3 regions of the Streptomyces sp. NPDC006923 genome follow, and region 1 is predicted to be linked to each of the others. Evidence: riboswitches for the same ligand, from Rfam matches in the RefSeq annotation. Region 1 holds a riboswitch; each other region holds the start of a gene.

Evidence for each region. Region 1 has a riboswitch for cyclic di-AMP ahead of ABZ707_RS32380 (M23 family metallopeptidase). Riboswitches for the same ligand answer to the same signal wherever they lie in the genome.
Region 2: another riboswitch for cyclic di-AMP. It lies ahead of ABZ707_RS26200 (C40 family peptidase); the one in region 1 lies ahead of ABZ707_RS32380 (M23 family metallopeptidase).
Region 3: another riboswitch for cyclic di-AMP. It lies ahead of ABZ707_RS08950 (transglycosylase family protein); the one in region 1 lies ahead of ABZ707_RS32380 (M23 family metallopeptidase).

Annotation. Positions count from the first base shown of each region.
Region 1 is NZ_JBEYIF010000034.1:19,010-26,124, forward strand. It holds gene ABZ707_RS32375 (aldo/keto reductase) at 1-223, opposite strand, end outside; gene ABZ707_RS32380 (M23 family metallopeptidase) at 396-1,445, opposite strand; cyclic di-AMP (ydaO/yuaA leader) riboswitch at 1,457-1,611, opposite strand; gene ABZ707_RS32385 (PP2C family protein-serine/threonine phosphatase) at 1,915-3,033, opposite strand; tRNA gene ABZ707_RS32390 (tRNA-Met) at 3,530-3,603, opposite strand; gene ABZ707_RS32395 (hypothetical protein) at 3,689-3,886, opposite strand; gene ABZ707_RS32400 (HAD family hydrolase) at 4,136-4,774, shown strand; gene ABZ707_RS32405 (inorganic diphosphatase) at 5,007-5,501, shown strand; gene eno (phosphopyruvate hydratase) at 5,584-6,858, shown strand; gene crcB (fluoride efflux transporter CrcB) at 6,880-7,115, opposite strand, start outside.
Region 2 is NZ_JBEYIF010000015.1:99,813-106,927, reverse strand. It holds gene ABZ707_RS26230 (adenosylmethionine--8-amino-7-oxononanoate transaminase) at 1-873, opposite strand, end outside; gene bioB (biotin synthase BioB) at 866-1,999, opposite strand; gene ABZ707_RS26220 (8-amino-7-oxononanoate synthase) at 2,143-3,309, shown strand; gene ABZ707_RS26215 (DUF397 domain-containing protein) at 3,338-3,595, opposite strand; gene ABZ707_RS26210 (helix-turn-helix transcriptional regulator) at 3,604-4,458, opposite strand; gene ABZ707_RS26205 (ATP-binding protein) at 4,735-5,169, shown strand; gene ABZ707_RS26200 (C40 family peptidase) at 5,281-5,757, opposite strand; cyclic di-AMP (ydaO/yuaA leader) riboswitch at 5,760-5,946, opposite strand; gene ABZ707_RS26195 (hypothetical protein) at 6,256-6,564, opposite strand; gene ABZ707_RS26190 (ATP-dependent Clp protease proteolytic subunit) at 6,571-7,115, opposite strand, start outside.
Region 3 is NZ_JBEYIF010000004.1:96,134-103,248, reverse strand. It holds gene ABZ707_RS08955 (transglycosylase family protein) at 1-830, shown strand, start outside; cyclic di-AMP (ydaO/yuaA leader) riboswitch at 1,096-1,268, shown strand; gene ABZ707_RS08950 (transglycosylase family protein) at 1,272-2,003, shown strand; gene eno (phosphopyruvate hydratase) at 2,325-3,608, shown strand; gene ABZ707_RS08940 (septum formation initiator family protein) at 3,776-4,249, shown strand; gene ABZ707_RS08935 (DUF501 domain-containing protein) at 4,340-4,903, shown strand; gene ABZ707_RS08930 (Ppx/GppA phosphatase family protein) at 4,900-5,841, shown strand; gene ABZ707_RS08925 (NAD(P)/FAD-dependent oxidoreductase) at 6,321-7,115, shown strand, end outside.

The DNA of each region.
Region 1 (7,115 bases):
CGACCCAGTTGCCCAGGACGGTCTCCGACTCACCGCCCTCGTGCCCCGGCACCCAGGAGGAATACGTGTCGGCGGTGTCGACGAAGTTGCCGCCGGCGGCGGCGTAGGCGTCGAGCACGGCGAAGGACTGCTTCTCGTCGGAGGTCCAGCCGAAGACATTGCCCCCGAGGGCGAACGGAAAGATCCGGAGGTCGGAGGTGCCCAGCTTACGCAGCTCAGTCATGGGTGAATTCAACAGCCGCGGTGGGGCGCCCTGTTCCGTTTTCGCGCCATGTCCCCGTCTTTTCCACGGTTCCAGTGCCTCCCGTCCCCACCGCCCGGGGGCACCGGCCCGGGAACGGCCGACGGCTCCGGCGCCTGGAGGGGGCGCCGGAGCCGTCGGGACCGCGGGTGGGTCAGGGGGTGAGGCCCTTGCCGCGCAGCCAGCTCATCGGGTCGACGCCCGCGCCGTCCGGCGTGTGCACTTCGAGGTGCAGATGCGGACCGGTCACATTGCCGGTCGCGCCGACGCGTCCGATGACCTCGCCCGTGGAGACCTTCTGTCCGGCGCTGACGGTCATCGAGGACTGGTGGCAGTACCAGATCTCCGTACCGTCATCCAGCTCCAGGACCGTGCGGTAGCCGTACGAGCCGGACCAGCCGGCCGACTTGACGGTGCCGCTGTGCACGGCCTTGACCGGCGTACCCGTCGGGGCCGCGAAGTCCAGACCGGTGTGGTAGCCGGAGGACCACATGGAGCCGGCCTGGCCGTAGGTCGAGGTGAGGGTGTACGAGGAGGTCGGGAGGGCGTAGCTGGCGGCCAGCTTGGCGAGCCGCTCCGCCTCCGCCTTGGCCCTGGCCTCCGCCTCGGCCTTCCGCTTCGCCGCCGCCGCCTTCTTCTCGGCGTCGGTCTGCTGCTTCCTCGCCTCGGCCGCGGCCTTCTCGGCCGCCGCCGTCTCCGCGGCCGCCTGCTGCGCCGCGTCGGCCTCGCTCTGCTGCTGCTCGGCCTGCTGGAGGATGCGGGCCCGGAGGGCCTCGCCCGCGTCGGTGGCGCCCTGCTCCGCGTCGGCGGTGGTGAGGCCGGCCGTGGTGAGCGGGGCCGCGGCCAGGACATTGTCCGGCTCGGCGTCGTGCGACACGAGGGAGCCCACGCCCGGCAGCGACGTGGCGTCCGGGAGATTGTCCGTGATGGTGTCGGGCAGGGATATGGAGACAGCGGGCTTGTCCTGCGCGGTGGCTATGCCGCCCGCGCCGACGGCGGCTATGACGCCGACGCCGAGGACCGTGGAGCTACGGGCGATCCCATTGCGGGCTATCCCGGTGCGCTGCTTGGCGACGCGGTGCCTGCCGCGTACGGGGCGGATGGACTCCTCGGTGGGGTTCCATTCCCCCCAGGCCCGGTCCGGCTCGATCGCGGAGGTGCGAGTTTCGAAGAGGGCTTCGGGGGCAGGCTGATTGGACGCCACAGGGGCGCACTCCTTTCCTTCCTTCTCGCCTACCGGGTTAGCTGACGGGTTCGGAGCAGGAAGGTCTCCTACGGGTGCTCTCTGCCGCACAGGGCAGCAAAGAACGTCCGATTCACCCCAATGTGTGGTTCCCCGGTTCCCTGGCGGGATTCGGCGCGTGCGCACGGCGCCGTCTCTTACGACGGCTGGGACGACCGCGCTGCGTTATCGAACGTTAATAGAGACCAGGGCTTTATTCCAAGCTGTTCCCGGTAATCGTTAACGACTTCGCATCGGACTTACCAGGATATAAATGGTCACAGTCGGGCGAATTCTCCGGAGCCGAAAGCCGGGGCCATTTCTGATGGTGTGTCAGATGTTATGCGCAGCGGTACCTGTCGATTACCGGCAGTGAATCGACCCGGCGGATCGGCATAATGAATCAGCCGCGCGGGCCCGGCCGCCGGCGCCGGTCCTGCCGTACTCGCCGTCAGGGAGTGACGGGCATCACACGGCGCCACTCCGGCTGCCGCCAGTTGGCGGGCCGGCCGACCGCCAGCAGCGCCATGTCGTCCTGACTCCCGCCGCCCGTATGCAGCCGTACGTCCTCGATCAGGGCCTGCAGCAGGTCGTCGGGCCCCTGGAAGACCCGGCCGCTGAGCCGCTCGCTCGGGACGTAGAAGGCACCCTGGTCGTCGCGCGCCTCGGAGAGCCCGTCCGTGTAGAAGAGCAGCGTCGCCCCGTCGGGATAGGCGGCCTCCTCGGCGCGGTCGGGCCAGGCGCCCAGTTCGCTCATCCCGAGGGGCAGCGCGGGATCGGTCGGTTCGAGGATCCGCACCTGGCCGTCGGCGCCCAGCAGCAGCGGCTCGGGGTGGCCCCGGTTGACCAGCCGCACCACATTGCCGCTGTGCGGGATCTCGGCGAGCACGGCCGTGGTGAACCCCTCGAAGGCGTCGAGCCCGTCCCGCCGCGAACCCTCGCGTGTGATGGCGCGCTCCAGCCGCTGCGCCACCCCCTCCAGCGTGCTCTCCTGCTCGGCGGCCTCGCGGAAGGATCCGATGACCACCGCCACCGCTTCGACCGCCTCAAGCCCCTTCCCGCGCACGTCCCCGACCACCAGCCGCACTCCGTACGGCGTGTCCTGCACGGCGAACAGGTCGCCGCCGATGAACGCGCCCTCCTGGGCCGCCTCGTACCGCGCGGCGATACGGAGCCCGCCGATCCGCTCGGCGGGTCTCGGCAGCACCGCCCGCTGCGCGGTCTCGGCGATGATCCGGGCGGAGGCGAGGCGCTCCCCGCTGCGCCGGACGACGCCGTTGATGTACAGCGCGAGGATGGACACGATCAGCACGGTCAGCAGCTCGGTGAGCGACGCCGGATCCGCCATCGACTGGTTGTAGATGTTCAGTCCCACCTCGGCGACCAGCGCGGCGACGCCGACCAGCAGGGTGCCGAGCATCGGGTAGAACGGCGCGGCCACCAGCGGGGCGGCCGCGAAGAGCGGGGAGGCGGTGATCCGCGCGGGGGTCACAAGATCGAGCACCACACCGGCGACGATCACCAGGCCGGGCAGGACACGGACCAGCCCACGCCCGGAACGGCGGCCCATGCCATGGCCCGCGCTGCGGCTGGTGACACGGCCGGTGCTGCCGGCGCCCGCCCAGAAACCCGTCCTGTCCTCGGCCCAGAACCCGGCTTCGTCCCCGCCCCGGCGGGCTCCGCCGCCGTTGCCCTCTCGGAGCTTCCCTAGCTTCACCACCAGTGGTCTCCTGCCGGTCCGCTACGGCTGCGGACGGTACCGCGCTCCACCCAGGCTGATCGCTGCCGCTCCCGGCGGCGACTCGCTCTCGGCCGACTGGACTACGGGGCCGGTCCCGGGCCGGACCCGGTCGGGTCGGACGGCAAGGGCGGGCCCGGTCGGGCAGTCGGTTCCATCGGCCAGGTGGTGCTCGGCGTACCCCTTCATGGTGTTCCGTACGAGCACAGCCGTCTCTTCACCGTACTTGCCACAACCGGCGAAAAGTGGATCGTCCGGCCAACGCCGTATCGGCCGCACACGACGAAGGCCCGGATCCTGAGGATCCGGGCCTGCGTTCTCTTCGGAGTAGCGGGGACAGGATTTGAACCTGCGACCTCTGGGTTATGAGCCCAGCGAGCTACCGAGCTGCTCCACCCCGCGTCGGTGAACCTGACTCTACGCCATCCAGAGCAAGATCATCACCACTCGGTGTCGCGATCGGGGCAGGACTCGGCGGAGCGACGCGTCAGGCGGCCTCGACGACATCGGCCCGTACCGCCGCCGCCCACTCCACCAGAAGCCGCTGGTAGCGCTCCTGCTCGGCGGGCGGCAGCACACCGCCGGCCCGCCCCCACAGGGCACGGATCTCCGTGTTGACAACAGCGGCGGACCTGACGGAACCGCGATCACCGGACGCAGCACAAGCGGACGAGGAAGCGAACATGAGAGCAAGGCTACGGCCCGCCACTGACAATTGGCGGAGAGTATCCCCCCGGGCCCCGTCCGGTGGATCGTCGCGGGCCTGCGGCGTCCGGCACGGCCCGTGCCACGAGGAACCGCGCCACCGGGACGCCCGTACCCGGCCGGCGCCCGGACGTCCCTCCGCCGCGCGACACGCGTGCGACGCGCCGCGTCCGCCGCCGCGCGCTGATCCACCAGGGATTACAGGACACCCCTTAGGCTCGGACCGGTGATTGAAACCTTCGTGTTCGATGTCGGCGAGACCCTCGTGCGCGACGACCGCTACTGGGCTTCCTGGGCCGACTGGCTGGGCATTCCCCGGCACACCATCTCCGCCCTCGTCGGCGCGGTCACCGTCCAGAACAGGGACAGTGCCGACGCCCTGCGTCTCATCAAACCCGGCATGGATGTCGGCGAGGCATACCGCGCCAGAGAAGCCGCCGGCCGCGGCGAACACCTCGACGAATCCGATCTCTATCCCGACGTGCGGCCCGCCCTCGCGGGTCTCCAGGCGCTCGGCGTCCGGGTCGTCCTGGCGGGCAACCAGACCGTCAAGGCCGGAGAGCTGCTGCGCGGTCTCGATCTCCCCGCCGATCTCATCGTCACCTCGGGCGAGTGGGGCGTCGCCAAACCGTCGCGGGACTTCTTCGCCCGGGTCGCCGAGGCGGCCAAGGCCCCGCCCGAGAAGACGGCGTACGTCGGTGACCATCCCGCGTACGACCTGTTCCCCGCCGTGGAGGCCGGGCTGCGCACCGTCCATCTGCGGCGCGGCCCCTGGGGCTATCTGTGGGCGGACGACCCGGATGTGATCGCGGCGGCGGACTGGCGGATCGACAGCCTGACGCAGCTCACCTCGATCGCCGCGGGCTGAACGGCCCCGCCGTCGCACGGACCCGCCCCGGGCGGGCAGGACTGGCGGCCCGCGTGAGGTGGCGCACACTTGAAATGCGCGCGCTCCCTACCGGTGAGGGGGCTCACCGGTACCGCGGGCTCTCTACGCGACTCTCCCTGGTCATCTCGTGACCAGGGGGCGCCATGCCCGCGCCCGCTCCACGCCGGCGTCACCGCCGGTGGCGTGCCCGTCGGAAGGAGTGGAGTCCGCGATGGAATTCGATGTGATCGTGGAGATCCCCCAGGGATCCCGCAACAAGTACGAGATGGACCACAAGGCGGGGCGGATCCGGCTGGACCGGACGCTGTTCACGGCCACCCGCTATCCGGCCGACTACGGCTACATCGAAGGCACCCTGGGCCGGGACGGCGATCCGCTGGACGCGCTCGTGCTGGTCGGCGAGCGGACCTTCCCCGGCTGTGTGATCCGCTGCCGGGCCATCGGCATGTTCATGATGAGCGATGAGAAGGGGCCGGACGAGAAGGTCCTGTGCGTACCGGCCCACGACCCGCGCCGGGCCGGCACACGGGACATCAGCGACGTCTCCGAGTTCGACCTGCTGGAGATCAGCCACTTCTTCGAGGTCTACAAGGACCTGGAGCCCGGCAAGTCCGTGGAGGGCTCGCACTGGGAGGGCCGCGAACAGGCGTACCGGGAGATCGACGCCTCCAGGGCCCGTGCCGTCGAACAGGCGGGCGCCGGATGAGCCGCGGGCCCCGGTCGCCGGTGCGGCACGCGCCGGACGGACGGCTTTCCGGGATCCCCGGGGCCGATCCGGGAGGCCGTTCCTGATGGTGCGGATCGCGCGCCTGCACGCCACCGAGATCCTCGACTCCCGCGCCCGCCCGACCCTCGCCGTGACCCTGACGACCGACAGCGGTCTGCGCGTCCGGGCCGATGTCCCCTCCGGCGAGTCCACCGGCTCCCGGGAGGCGGCGGAACTGCGCGACGGCGACCCGCGGCGCTTCGCCGGACAGGGGGTGCGACAGGCGGTCTCGCATGTGAACGTCCAGATCGCCCACGCCCTCGTCGGCCAGCGGTTCGCGTCGGTCGCGGAGGTGGACGCGGCGCTGATCGAGCTCGACGGCACTCCGGACAAGTCACGCCTGGGCGCCAACGCCGTCATCGGGGTCTCGCTGGCCGCCGCCCGCGCGCAGGCCGCGCTCTACGGGCGTGAGTTGTGGCAGGACATCGCCGCGCTCTGCGGCGCGGCGCCCCTGCTGCCGGTGCCGCACTTCACCGTCATCGACGGCGGCGTGCACGCCGCCAACAGCCTGGACTTCCAGGAATTCATGATCGCCCCGCTGGGCGCGCCCAGTCTTCCGGAGGCCGTGCGGGCGGGCGCCGAGATCTACGGGCGCCTCGGGGCCCGCCTCGCCGCCGGCGGACTCGGGCGCGGCCTGGGCGACGAGGGCGGCTTCGCTCCGGCCCTCGACCGCCCCGAGGATGTCCTGCGCGAGCTGGTGGCCGCCATCACGGACGCCGGCTACACCCCCGGCCGTGACGGCGTCGCCCTCGCGCTCGATCCGGCCGCCAGTGAGTTCCGCGGCCCCGACGGCCGCTACCGGGTCGCCGGTGAGCTGCTGACCTCCGACGAACTCATCGACCGCTACGAGGAGATCGTCCAGCGCTTTCCCGTGTGGTCCATCGAGGACGGCCTGGGCGAGGACGACTGGGACGGCTGGGCACGACTGACCGCACGCCTGGGAGAGCGGATCCAGATCGTGGGCGACGACCTGTTCGTCACCAGTCCGGCGATCATCGCCGAGGCGGTACGGAAGAAGGTCGCGAACTGCGCGCTCATCAAGGTCAACCAGATCGGCACGGTCACCGAGACCCTGGAGGCCGTCCGGGTCGGCCGGGCAGCCGGCTACACCCAGATGGTCTCCCACCGCTCCGGCGAGACGGAGGACTCCTTCATCGCCGATCTCGCCGTCGGCTCGGGCTGCGGGCAGTTCAAGTCCGGTGCCCCGGCCCGCGGCGAACGCGTCGCCAAGTACAACAGGCTGCTGGAGATCGCCGAGATGGATCCCGGGCTTCCGTTCGGTCTCACCCCGGGATGACCGGGCGGGCGGCCCTCGCGGTCAGGCCCATACCGCCTGGGCGACGGCGACGCCTGCGAAGACCGCGCCGAGCCCGGCGACCACGCTGCCGACGACATTGGCGGCGGCGTAGAACGTGGCTCCGTCCTCGGCCAGCCGCAGCGTCTCGTAACTGAACGTCGAATACGTCGTCAGGGCGCCGCACAGTCCCGTCCCGACGAACAACTGCGCCTGCGAGGACGCGGCTCCCGCCGTGGCCGCGCCGGTCAGCAGGCCGA
Region 2 (7,115 bases), on a different contig from region 1:
CGTCGCCGCCAGCGTGAGATAACCACCGGTCAGCGCCTTGCCCACACACATCACATCGGGCGAGATCCCGGCCTGCCCGGCGGCGAAGAGCGTGCCCGTACGGCCGAAGCCCGTGGCGATCTCGTCGAGGATCAGCAGCACGTCGTGCTCGTCGCAGGCCTCGCGCAGGACCCGCAGATACGCGGGGGAGTGGAAGCGCATTCCGCCCGCGCCCTGAACCACCGGCTCGACGACGACCGCCGCCAGTTCCTGGGCGTGACGGGCGATCAGCGCGCGCAGGCCCTCCGCGTAGCTCTCCTCGTACTCCACCGGTGGCGCCCCGGCGAAGATCTGACGCGGCAGCACACCCTGCCACAGCCCGTGCATCCCGCCGTCGGGGTCGCACACCGACATCGGCTGCCAGGTGTCGCCGTGATAGCCGCCCCGCCAGGTCAGCAGCCGCTGCTTGGCGGGCCGGCCGGCGGAACGCCAGTACTGCAGACACATCTTCACCGCGACCTCGACGGACACGGAGCCCGAGTCGGTGAGGAAGACATGGCGCAGCGGTTCGGGGGTGATGTCGACCAGTGTGGCCGCGAGCCGCACGGCGGGCTCATGGGTGAGCCCGCCGAACATCACATGGCTCATCCGGTCGAGCTGGCCGCGAGCCGCCTCGTTGAGCACGGGGTGGTTGTAGCCGTGGATCGCGGACCACCAGGACGACATCGCGTCGACCAACTCGCGTCGGCCGTGGGCCGGTTCGGCGAGCCGCAGCCGTACCCCGGACGCGGACTCCACGATCAGCGGTTCCGCACGGCCGGGCATGGGCCCGTACGGATGCCAGACATGGGCCCGGTCCAGGGCCAGCAGTTCAGCGGGTGGCAGCTCAGGCATTGGGCGCCAGATCCGTACCGGCGCCCCGGCGGCGCACCGCCACCAGATCCGTACGGGCCGGCGGGACCTCGGCGCCCGCGGCCGGAGCGGTCTCGCCGCCGCCACACGGGGCGCAGCCGCCGCCGCGGTGTTCCGGCAGGGTCGTCGTGTCGGCGCCCTCCACCTCGAAGCCGGCGTCCGCGATCATCTCCAGGTCCGCCTTGCCCTCCTGGCCCTCGCTGGTCAGATAGTCACCGAGGAAGATCGAGTTGACCAGGTGGAGCGCGAGCGGCTGCATCGAGCGCAGATGCACCTCGCGTCCGCCCGCGAGCCTGACCTCCACGTCCGGGCAGACGAAGCGGGTCATCGCCAGGATGCGCAGGCAGCGCTGCGGGGTGAGGTTCCACTCCTTGGCGAGCGGAGTTCCCTCGAACGGGATCAGGAAGTTGACCGGCACCGAGTCCGGGTCGAGTTCGCGCAGGGAGAAGACCACATCGACGAGATCCTCGTCGCTCTCGCCCATCCCGGCGATGAGTCCCGAGCAGGCGGACAGGCCCGCCGTCTGGGCCTGCCGCACGGTCTCGACCCGGTCGGCGTACGTGTGCGTGGTGGTGATGTCCCCGTATGTCCCCTCGGACGTATTGAGATTGTGGTTATAGGCGTCGGCGCCCGCCGCCCGCAGCCGCTCCGCCTGCCCGTCCGAGAGAAGGCCGAGGCAGGCGCACACCTCGACGCCTTCGTTCTGCTCCTTGATCGCCTCGATGGTCCGCGAGACCCGGTCGACGTCCCGGTCCGTCGGGCCGCGTCCGCTCGCGACCAGACAGACCCGCTTCGCGCCGCCCGCCACCCCGGCGGCCGCGGCCTTCGACGCCTCGTCGGGCTTGAGCCAGGTGTACTTGAGGATCTCAGCCGTGGAACCGAGCCGCTGAGAGCAGTACGAGCAGTCCTCGGGACACAGACCGGACTTGAGGTTGACCAGGTAGTTGAGTTTCACCCGCCGCCCGAACCACTCACGGCGTACCTTCCCGGCCGCGGCCACCACGTCGAGCAGCTCGTCGTCGGAGGTCGCCAGCACGGCGAGCGCTTCTTCGCGGGTCGGCAGCTCGCGCCGCAGGCCCTTCTCCACCAGCGTCTTCAGCAGATCCATGGCGCTGATCCTCGCCTACCTGACAGCTCGCGGCAAAGGAGGAACCCCACAACACGGCCGGATCGACGTGTGTGTATGACCACACCCTGCCCCGGTCCGGCCCCGGTTAGGGTCTGTGCGCTGCCTACAAAAGGACGGGACCCATGGAGCGGGATTTCCCCGGCTGGACCGACGATCCGTTCGCGTGGACCGGGGACGAGGCGCTGCGCCGTGAGCGTTCCGGTCTGGTCCGTACGCTCCGGCCGCGCGGGGCCGACTCCGCCCTGCTGGACCTGGCGAGCAACGACTATCTGGGCCTGGCCCGCCATCCGGCGGTGACCGGCGCCGCCGCGGCGGCCGCCCGCCGCTGGGGCGCGGGCGCCACCGGCTCCCGGCTGGTCACAGGAAGCACCGCGTTGCACGCCGAGCTGGAGCGCGAACTGGCCGATTTCTGCGGGTTCGAGGCCGCGCTCGTCCTCTCCTCCGGATACGCGGCCAATCTCGCCGCCCTCACCGCGCTGACGACCGGGGACTCCCTGATCGTGTCGGACGCGGGAAACCACGCCTCGATTGTGGACGGCTGCCGGCTCTCGCGCGCCGAGAAGGTCGTCGTGCCGCACGCGGAGCCCCTGGTCGTACGCAAGACGCTCGACGCACACCCGGGGCGGCGGGCTCTGGTGGTGAGCGACGCGGTGTTCTCGGTGGACGGCGACGCGGCGCCGCTGCGGGAACTGGCCGAGGTCTGCCGTACGCGGGGCGCCGCACTGCTCGTCGACGACGCGCACGGTCTGGGTGTGCTCGGCGCCGGGGGCCGGGGCGCCCTGGACGCGGCGGGCATCGCGGGAGCGGGCGGTGTGGTGGCCACCGTCACCCTCTCCAAGTCCCTGGGCAGCCAGGGCGGCGCGGTCCTCGGGCCGGCCCGGGTCATCAGCCACCTGGTCAACGCGGCCAGGACCTTCATCTTCGACACGGGCCTGGCACCCGCCGCCGTGGGCGGCGCCCTGGAGAGCCTGCGGCTGCTGCGCCGCGAGCCCGCCCGGGCGGACCGGGTGCGCGCCGTCGCCCGCACCCTGCACGCGCGGCTGACCGGGGAAGGGCTCACCGCCGTACGGCCGGACGCCGCCGTGGTCTCCGTCCGGGCGCCGTCACCGGAGGCGGCCGTGCGCTGGGCCGCGGACTGCCGCGCCGCGGGCCTGGCCGTGGGATGTTTCCGGCCGCCGTCGGTGCCGGACGGCATCTCCCGGATCAGGCTCACCGCCCGCGCCGACCTGACGGACCAGCAGATCGACGCGGCGGTGCGGACGGTGGTGGCGTCCGCACCGCCGCGCTGAGTCTTACGGACCCGGGCGGGGCGGTCCCTCAGTCGGTGAGTGCCTCCTCGCGCAGCGCGGACAGGAATGACGTCCAGGCGCCCGTGGAGAAGGCCAGCGGGGCGCGGCGCACGTCCTTGGAGTCACGTACGGCGAGCCCGGCCGCGCCGGTGCGGGCGGTCTCCACGCAGTTGTTCATCCCGGTACTGCGGCTGCTGCGCCGCCAACCGGTCGTCAGGACCGGGGGAGTTGTGGAAGGAATGGAGTCTGAGTTCTGGGCGGAAAGCCCCTGGGGGCGAGCGGTCATGATGCTCCCTACGCGCCGTCACCGATCCCGGCGATGAGATCCAAAGAGTCCTCGGGCGAGAGGGCACGCGCCTGCATCGTGCGGAATGCCGCGCCGTACGCCTCCAGCTCTTCTTTCCGCTCCAGATAGAGGCTATTCGTCAAGTGGTCGAGAACGACCAAATCCAGATCAGTAATGCCTGGAAAGGAGAAGATAACGAAAGGTCCGGTGAGCCCGACATAGCCGCCGGCGGCGAACGGCAGTACCTGTACACACACATGGGGGAGACGGGCCAGCTCCACCAGCCGCCGTAGCTGCTCCCGCATCACCCCCCGGCCACCCACCTCGCGCAGCAGCACGGCCTCGTCGAGCACGGCGTTCAGCTCCAGCGGACTCGGCGCGCGCAGCGCCTCCTGACGGGCGAGCCGTACCTCCACCAGGGAGTCGACCGTCGCGGCCGGCAGGCCCTCCAGCGCCGCCTGTGTCACGGCACGGGCGTAGCCGGGGGTCTGCAGCAGGCCCGGCACCACGGAGGTCTCCAGGGTGCGCACGACGCGGGCCTGGGACTCCAGGCTGATGAAGTCCCGGTAACCGGGCGGGATCACACCGTCGTACGCCTTCCACCATCCGGGCCCGGTGCCCGGCACGCCGGCCAGAGCGCCCAGCAGCGTCCGCAGCCGGGGGTCGGCGATCCGCAGCGCGTCGAGCAGGCCGGCCAGGTCGGTGTCCTTCACCCCGCTGACACCCGTCTCGATACGGCTCACCTTCGACTGGTGCCAGCCGAGCAGCCGCGCCGTCTCCCCGCTCGTCAGCCCCGCGCTCCGGCGCAGCCTGCGCAATTCGTCACCGAGCCTGCGTCGGCGTACCGCCGGAATATGCCGCATGACCGAACCACTTCCTCTTGCCCGTGCCGCTTGTCCGTCTGCCCGTGCTCGCGCCATTCGGGGGCGCGGCGGAGAAGCTATCTTTCCGGGGCTCAAATACGGTCTCGCGTAGCAGAGTTCACCGCTACGGGCGACAGATATATGCAGATCTCGGTGGATCGGCTCTGTGAACGGCCCGACAAGTGGCAGTCTGACGCGGAGCACAGTCCGAGGCCGTCCGCGCAGTCATCCGCTCTGTGCCGGAGACCGGTCCGGCGGGAAAGGGACGGCGTCTTCATGGCAGACCGGCAAGAGGCATCCATCACCCTTCCGAGCGACCCCGCGGCCGTACCCGCGGCGCGAAGATATGTCGCGGACCTGCTCACCGAGTGGGGACTGCCCGCGGACGCGGAGACCGTCGACACGGTCCGGCTGATCGTCTCGGAGCTGGCGACCAACGCCGTACAGCACACACTCGGCCAGTCGCCCACCTTCACGGTGGAGATCCGGCTGGACCGTCACGAGGAGCTGCGCCTCGGTGTCACCGACAGCCATCCGCGCTGGCCGCAGCGGCTTCCCGCGCCGGTGCAGCAGGACAACGGCCGAGGCATGGTCATCGTCCGTTCGCTGACCGCCGAGTACGGCGGCCGGCTGGTCGTCACCCCGACCGCGGAGGGCGGCAAGACGGTCTGGGTCACCCTGCCCTGGACGGTGGCCCCGGGTCAGATCTGATCCGGGGACCGGCTCGGGAGCCGCCAGGACGGGTGGGAGCGCCCGGGGAGGCGGCGCGTGGATCCGACGCGTCGTCAGCGGGCGCTCGGCTGCGGGGGCACCCCCGCGCCCTCAGTTCACCCGGCCGTACCAGACGCTCCGGGACCAGATCCGCTCCAGCCGCACCACGGCGCCGGTCTTCGGCGAATGCCAGATCTTGCCCCGGCCGGCGTAGATGCCGACGTGGTAGATGTTGCTCCCGTAGTGGAAGAACACCAGATCGCCCTTGCGCCGGTGGGAGGGTGAGATGTGGCGGGTCCGGTTGTACTGCTGCTGGGCCGTGCGCGGGAGTCTCTTCCCCACCCTCTTGAAGGAATAGAGAGTCAGCCCCGAACAGTCGAAGCGATGCGGCCCGGTCGCACCGTACTGGTACGGCGACCCCTGTTTGGAAGCGGCGATCCGCAGTGCCTTGGTCGCGTGGCCGGGGACTGCGCTGGCCTCGTCGGCGGCGCTCGGCACCAGCATGGTGCCGCCGACGGCGGCGAGTGTGAGGACCGATACGGCACGGGTCCGTGAGAGCAAATTCGGGACATGCGTCTGCGCGGTCATGCTCAACCCTTCGTCAGCCGCTTGTGAAGGATGACCTGTCGGGTTCGGACAGGCGAAGATGCCCGGCCGCGCAAGCGGCTTCACCCCGAGGAACGGCCACAACCCGGTCGTCCCGTCACGCTTGGGTCCTCCACTCCTGCCGATCCACTCCTGTCGACCAGTCATCCGGTACGGCGGCAGGACTCAGCGTCCGCCCGGACCGCCTCGCCGAGGTGGCGGGGGCTTGTCGTTTCACGGATCTTGACGCGGAACCGGCGCGTTTCGGTGACGAAACGACGATATGTGAGTCTCATCACGTCTGACCCATACGGGTGGTCGGTCAACGGTTGATGACGGAGTGTCGGGGTTCGTCAGGGCCTGTAGCTGCAAGGAAACCGGCGGCGCCTCGCGCGTCCGGCCGCTTCGCGCAACTTGAGCGCCCGATCCGGGCCCGCGCGCCGCTAGGCCGAATGAGGGAGCCGTGCCCGTACGGGCGCGTCCGTACGGGAGGACACACCGTCAAGTCGCGTCCCCGGGGGGCATGGTGACCCTCCCGGCCCGCCGTTCCCCGTCCAGTACGCGCAGCGCGCGCGCCAGTGTCGCCGTGTGCAGCTCGGTCTCGCCCCTGGCGTGCATCGCCGTCAGCGCGTCCCGCAGCGCGGCCACCCGTGCGGGCAGCGCCTGCGCGGCGCGCAGGGCGCTGTAGGTGTCGGAGCCACGGGCCGGATTGATCCGCCCCAGCAGGTCGACGACCTGGAGATAGCTGTCCACGACGTCGCCCTCGGCGCGGGTCAGCGCGGGCAGCGGAGGCAGTTCCGGTGGCAGCATCGGCGACTACCGCCCGCCCGGAGAGCTGCCGGGGCCGGGGAGGGCCGCGGACGCCTTCCGGTTCCGCACCACGTGATCGACGAGCCCGTACGCCCTGGCGGCCACCGCGTCGAAGATCTTGTCCCGCGCGATGTCCTCGGTGATCCGCTCCGCGCTCCGGCCGGTGTGCCGCGCCAGCAGGGATCCCAGCAGGGAGCGCTGCCGCAGGATCTCCTCGGCCTGGATCGCCAGATCGGACGGCTGCCCCATGACGGGCTCCGCGACGGCGGGCTGCTGGAGGACGACACGGGCGCCGGGCAGCGCCATCCGCTTCCCCGGGGTGCCGGCGGCCAGCAGCACCGCCGCGGTCGAGGCGGCCTGACCGAGGCAGCTCGTCTCCACGTCGCAGGTGACGAGCCGCATCGTGTCGTAGATGGCCGACATGGCGCTGACCGAACCGCCCGGGGAGTTGATGTACAGACAGATGTCCTGGTCCGGCGCGGCGTACTCCAGATGCAGGAACTGCGCGATCACATCGTTGGCCGCGGTGTCGTCGACCGCGGTGCCGAGAA
Region 3 (7,115 bases), on a different contig from region 1:
GCGAGAGCGGCGGCATGTGGAGCGCGGACCTCGGCAACGGCTACTACGGCGGGCTCCAGATGTCCCAGGAGACCTGGGACACCTTCGGCGGCGGGAAGTACGCGTCCCGCGCCGACCTCGCCAGCCGCGCCCAGCAGATCGCGATAGCCGAGAAGGTGCTCGCCGCACAGGGCCCGGACGCGTGGTCGAGCTGCGCGTCCGTCTCGGGGCTGACGAACGACGGTGCCGCGCCCGCGGTCGACCCGGGGGCCGCCGCCGGCGTGACCGGGACTCCGGAGGGGAAGCGGGACGCCGGTCCCTCCGACGACGACTCGGCCACCGCGGACGCCAAGACCTCCACGGCCGACAGGCAGCGGACGGACAGGACGGACGAGCCGGCCTCCGCCGCCACGCCCGGAGCGCCGAAGTCCACGACCGGCTCCGGCGCGAAGGACTCCGCCGAGGACGGATCCGGCGAGGGCGGTGTCGCTTCCGTCAAGGGCAAGCACCGCGGCGGCGCGGCCCCGGACGATTCCACAGCGGGCAATTCGGGTGAAGACCGTGAATCCGGCCGTCATGCCTCACGGGGTGACGGATCGACACGTAACGCGGACGGCATCACCGACGAGGCGGGCGTGGTGGCCGACGCGTCCGGCACGTCCGACGCGCCCGGGGTGTCGGATGCGTCCGGCGAGTACACCGTCCAGGCCGGGGACTGCCTCTGGGAGATCGCCGACGAGCGGAAGGTGCCCGGCGGATGGTCCGCGCTGTACGAGGCGAACAAGGAGGCCGTCGGTTCCGACCCCGACCTGATCCTCCCTGGCCAGAGCCTTGATCTCAGCGTGAAGTAGCGGGAATTGGCCCCCGTATGTCCGCTTCTGTGCAAGTGAGAGATGGGTCTCTTCGCCACAACTGGGGTCCTTTGGGCTCATGGTGTGGCTGATCCGTCTCTCACCTGCGGAAACGCGGTCACGTCAAGGAGAGATAAGGGCGATTTACCCCTGGTTGTGCTCCATTGAACAACGGGGAGACCTGTGATTACGGTCTGAACCGCTCGCACCGCGGGCCCCGTCGACCGTCACGCCGAATCCTGCCGTCGGTCGAAGGGAGTAGTCGTCGCGTCAAGCGCCGAAGGCAGGAGCGGGGGACCCAAGGAAGGCGCCGGGCCCGGCTGTCGAGAGACGGCTGACGACCGGCTAGGGGTGAAGTCGTGTGCGCGAGCACACGGCCGGGCAACTCACTTGGCCCGAACCCGACAGCTGACCTCGTAGGCGTCGGTGAGGAGATGTTCCATGCCGCGTTCCAGCAAGGGCAAGCACCGCCGCCCGTCCAAGACCGCCCGCTACGCCACCCTCGCCGGAATCACCGGTGCCGCCGTCGCGGTCCCGCTGATCGGCGCCACGTCCGCCTCCGCCGCGACCGCCGGCGAGTGGGACCAGGTCGCCCAGTGCGAGTCCGGCGGCAACTGGTCGATCAACACCGGCAACGGTTTCTACGGTGGGCTCCAGTTCACCAACTCCACCTGGGCCGGATACGGCGGCACCGCCTACGCGCCCCGGGCCGACCAGGCGAGCAAGGCACAGCAGATAGCCGTCGCCGAGAAGGTCCTCGCCGGCCAGGGCAAGGGCGCGTGGCCGACCTGCGGCGTGAACCTGTCCAACGCCCCCTATGACGGCGGCTCCGCCGACTCCGGTACGCCCCAGCAGTCGCAGCCGGAGCAGTCTCAGCCCGAGCAGTCGCAGCCGGAGCAGCCTCAGCAGTCTCAGCCGGAGCAGGCCCAGCCCCAGCAGTCGCGGCCCGAGCGGCCGGCCCGGGGCGAGGCGCAGCCCGCCTCTCGCGGCGAGGCCCGCCCCGCCGTGCAGAAGGGCGACGGCGAGTACAAGGTCAAGCCCGGCGACACGCTCTCGAAGATCGCCCGGGCCCATGACGTCAAGGGCGGCTGGCAGAAGCTGTTCGACCTGAACAAGGACATCGTCCACGACGCCGATCTGATCTTCCCGGGTCAGCAGCTCCATCTGAGCTGACCCCTTCCCGGGCCGGCGACCCCTCCAGGCCGGCCTCGGCCGGCTGCCCCCGCCGGCCCCGCGGCGGCCGTCCCCGCGGCCGCGCGGGTCACCCCGGTCCGGCGCGCTTCCCCCGTACGCGCCGGGCCGGGGTTTCCGCTGTCACCGGCCCTTCCATACGGAATCCCGGCATCCGCTCCGCCCGCTCCGACCGGGATTCGTGCCGCATTTCGTCCCAGCGGGCGGGCACCGGCCAGTCGGCGACCCCGGGCCGGTTAGGCTCATGTCGCAAGGCCAAGAAGACCCTGCACTTCAAGCGTCACATCCCAGAAGGAGATGCTCGTGCCGTCCATCGACGTCGTCGTAGCCCGGGAAATCCTCGACTCCCGAGGCAACCCCACGGTCGAGGTCGAGGTCGGCCTCGACGACGGCAGCACCGGTCGTGCTGCTGTCCCCTCCGGTGCGTCCACCGGTGCGTTCGAGGCCCTCGAGCTCCGCGACGGTGACCAGAACCGCTACCAGGGCAAGGGTGTCGAGAAGGCCGTCCTCGCCGTCATCGAGCAGATCGGCCCGGAGCTGGTCGGGTACGACGCCACCGAGCAGCGCCTGATCGACCAGGCGATGTTCGACCTGGACGCCACCCCGGACAAGTCGTCGCTCGGCGCCAACGCCATCCTCGGCGTCTCCCTCGCCGTCGCGCACGCCGCCTCCGAGGCCTCGGACCTCCCGCTCTTCCGCTACCTCGGCGGCCCGAACGCGCACCTGCTGCCCGTTCCGATGATGAACATCCTGAACGGCGGCTCGCACGCCGACTCCAACGTGGACATCCAGGAGTTCATGATCGCCCCGATCGGCGCGGAGTCCTTCTCGGAGGCGCTGCGCTGGGGTGCCGAGGTCTACCACACGCTCAAGAAGGTCCTGAAGGAGAAGGGGCTCTCCACCGGCCTCGGCGACGAGGGCGGCTTCGCGCCGAACCTCGACTCCAACCGCGCCGCGCTGGACCTGATCCTCGAAGCCATCAAGGCCGCCGGTTACGCCCCCGGCAAGGACATCGCGCTCGCGCTCGACGTCGCCGCCTCCGAGTTCTACAAGGACGGCTCGTACGAGTTCGAGGGCAAGTCCCGCTCGGCCGCCGAGATGACCGAGTACTACGAGGACCTCGTCGCCTCCTACCCGCTGGTCTCCATCGAGGACCCGCTGTTCGAGGACGACTGGGCCGGCTGGAAGATCCTCACGGACAAGCTCGGCGCCAAGGTGCAGATCGTCGGTGACGACCTGTTCGTCACCAACCCGGAGCGTCTGGCGCGCGGTATCGAGGAGGGCGCCGCCAACGCGCTGCTCGTCAAGGTCAACCAGATCGGTTCGCTGACCGAGACCCTGGACGCCGTGGAGCTGGCCCAGCGCAGCGGCTTCAAGTGCATGATGTCCCACCGCTCCGGTGAGACCGAGGACGTCACCATCGCCGACCTCGCCGTCGCCACCAACTGCGGTCAGATCAAGACCGGCGCCCCGGCCCGTTCCGAGCGCGTCGCCAAGTACAACCAGCTTCTGCGCATCGAGGAGATCCTCGACGACGCGGCGGTGTACGCGGGCCGCAGCGCCTTCCCGCGCTTCCGTTCCGCGTAAGCGCGGACTTCAGCAGGCGGTACGAGGGCGAGGGCCGGCCGGCCCGTCGTCCGCGCCCGGTGTCCGGGAGACCGGACAGGGCACACAGGCGGAGCGTAGTGACGCGTCCCCGGCCGCGGTCCCGTACCGTGTCCGGGGACGTACGCACGTAACAGTGGAGGCGAGCCATGGCCGGGAACCGGGACCGGTTCTCCACCGCGACCAGGCTGCGGCTGCTCGGCGAGCAGACCGCCGCCCGTGTCTACCGCTCGCAGAACCGCAGGCAGGACCAGCGGTCCCGGCTCACCGGCCGGGCGGCCTTTCTCGCCCTGATCGTGTGCACGCTGGTGCTGGCGCTCGCGTATCCGATGCGGCAGTACGTGTCGCAGCGGAACGAGATCGCCGAGCAGGAACGGCTGGCCCGCGAGGCGCGGCTGCGGGTCGAGGAGCTGCGCGACGAGAAGGCCAGGCTCCAGGACGACGCGTACATCCAGCGGCTGGCCCGCGAGCATCTGCACTATCTGCTGCCGGGAGAGACCGGTTACACGGTGATCGACCCGGGCGCGGCGGAGCAGGAGCGCGAGGAGCAGGGAGCGGCCGACCGTCCCTGGTACTCGAACGTGCTGGAAGGCGTCGACACCGCCGACCGCCCGGCCGGTTAGCGCCGGCCGGTACCGGCGCCACCGGCCGGCACAGACCAGAACCCGAATTCACGCGGCACCGCAGAACCGCACCGTAGAACCAAGGCAGGCATGGACACGCCCCCTCCGCAGACCGAACGCACCGAGCCCACCGACGCGGACGTCGAGGCTTTCAAGGAACAGCTCGGCCGCCCGCCGCGCGGACTGCGCGCCATCGCGCACCGCTGTCCCTGCGGTCAGCCGGATGTGGTCGAGACCGCTCCGCGTCTTCCCGACGGCACCCCCTTCCCGACGACCTACTATCTGACCTGCCCGCGCGCGGCCTCGGCCATCGGCACGCTGGAGGCGAACGGCGTCATGCGGGAGATGACCGAACGCCTCGCCACCGACCCGGAGCTGGCCGCCGCGTACCGCGCGGCCCACGAGGACTACCTGGCGCGCCGTGACGCCATCGAGGTGCTGGCGGGCTTCCCGAGCGCGGGCGGTATGCCGGACCGGGTCAAGTGTCTGCATGTCCTGGTCGGCCATTCGCTGGCGGCGGGCCCCGGGGTGAACCCGCTGGGCGACGAGGCGCTGGCGATGCTGCCCGAGTGGTGGAGCAAGGGCCCGTGTGTCACGCCGTGCGTGGCGCGGGCCGGAGAAGCGGCGGAAGACAAGCGGGAGGACAGCGCATGACCAGGGTCGCGGCCGTCGACTGCGGTACGAACTCCATCCGGCTGCTGGTCGCCGACGCCGATCCCGGCACGGGCGAACTGACCGACCTCGACCGGCGGATGGAGATCGTCCGGCTGGGACAGGGAGTGGACAGGACGGGCCGGCTCGCGCCCGAGGCACTGGAGCGCACCTTCGCCGCCTGCCGTGAGTACGCCGCAGCCATCGAGGCGCACGGCGCCGAGCGGATCCGCTTTGTCGCCACCTCCGCCTCGCGCGACGCCGAGAACCGCGACGAGTTCATAGGCGGTGTCCTCGACATCCTGGGGGTGGAGCCCGAGGTGATCACCGGTGACCAGGAGGCGGAGTTCTCCTTCACGGGCGCCACCAGGGAACTGCCGGGGCGGGACAGCTATCTGGTCGTGGACATCGGCGGCGGCTCGACCGAGTTCGTGGTGGGGGAGGACCGGGTGCGGGCCGCCCGGTCCGTGGACATCGGCTGTGTACGGCTGACCGAGCGGCATCTCGTACGGGACGGCGTGGTCAGCGATCCGCCGGCGCCGGAGGAGATCGCCGCGATCCGCGCCGACATCGAGGCGGCGCTCGATCTGGCCGAGGAGACCGTCCCGCTGCGCGAACCGCGGACCCTGGTCGGGCTGGCCGGTTCCGTGACCACCGTCGCCGCGATCGCGCTCGGACTGAAGGAGTACGACTCCGCGGCGATCCACCACTCCCGGATCTCCTACGAACAGGTCGAGGAGATCACCGGCCGGCTGCTCGCGGCCACGCACGACGAGCGGGCGGCGATCCCCGTACTGCACCCGGGACGGGTGGACGTCATCGGCGTCGGGGCCCTCATCCTGCTGTCTGTCATGGAGCGGACCGGCTGCCGGGAGGTCGTTGTCAGCGAGCACGACATCCTGGACGGGATCGCCTGGAGCGCGGCGGAAGACGCGGGCTGACGTCGCGGGGCGGACGCCGCTCGCAGGCTCGGGGCCGCCCTCAGACGTGGCGGAATTACCCGCGCCGCACTCCGGCGGGGCGAGCCCGACGGCGCCGTCCGGGCGGTCGCCCGGGGCCGTTCGGCGGCCCTCCGGCGGGGTCCCCGCTAAAAGTTCGTGAAGTTCTTCACAAGGAAATTGGCTCCCCCGGGTGGCGTTCCGCTTTCCGGGGGCCCTCCGGGGGCTCCGGAGGGCCCCCGCACCCTTGGACGGGGCGGTTCCGGGCGCGTTACAGCCCCATGAACTGTTCGGGTGGTCCACTCCGTGTAAAGGGTGGAGGGCCAGCTCACAAGGGGTGGACACGGGCCGGCGCCACCGCCCGGTTCCCTTGCCGGATCATGACCGCGATCATGAGGGCCGCGCAGTGTAGCACCAGGTGCGCAGGTCCTTGTGAAGGGGCTCACGAGCCACCCCTCTGAGAGGGGTGGATACTCGATGGCATGAGCACCACGGAGCGTCCCAGGATCCTCGTTGTAGGCGGTGGGTACGTAGGCCTGTACGCAGCTCGTCGCATTCTGAAGAAGATGCGCTACGGGGAGGCGACCGTCACGGTTGTCGACCCTCGCTCGTACATGACGTACCAGCCCTTCCTCCCCGAAGCCGCCGCCGGCAGCATTTCGCCTCGGCATGTCGTCGTCCCGCTGCGACGCGTGCTGCCCAAGGCCGAGGTGCTCACCGGTCGGGTCACGACCATCGACCAGGACCGCAAGGTCGCCACGGTCGCGCCGCTCGTCGGCGAGGCCTACGAGCTGCCCTTCGACTATCTGGTCGTCGCGCTCGGCGCGGTCTCCCGTACCTTCCCGATCCCCGGCCTCGCCGAGCAGGGCATCGGTATGAAGGGCATCGAGGAGGCCATCGGCCTGCGCAACCACGTCCTCGAACAGCTCGACAAGGCCGACTCGACGACCGATGAGGAGGTCCGCCGCAAGGCGCTGACCTTCGTCTTCGTGGGCGGCGGCTTCGCCGGCGCGGAGACCATCGGTGAGGTCGAGGACCTGGCGCGGGACGCTGCCAAGTACTACTCGAACGTGAAGCGCGAGGACATGCGCTTCGTCCTCGTCGACGTCGCCGACAAGATCCTTCCCGAGGTCGGCCCGAAGCTGGGCACCTGGGGCAAGGAGCACCTGGAGGGCCGCGGGGTCGAGGTCTACCTCAAGACCGGCATGGACTCCTGCGTGGACGGCCATGTGGTCCTGAACAACGGACTTGAGGTCGACTCCAACACCATCGTGTGG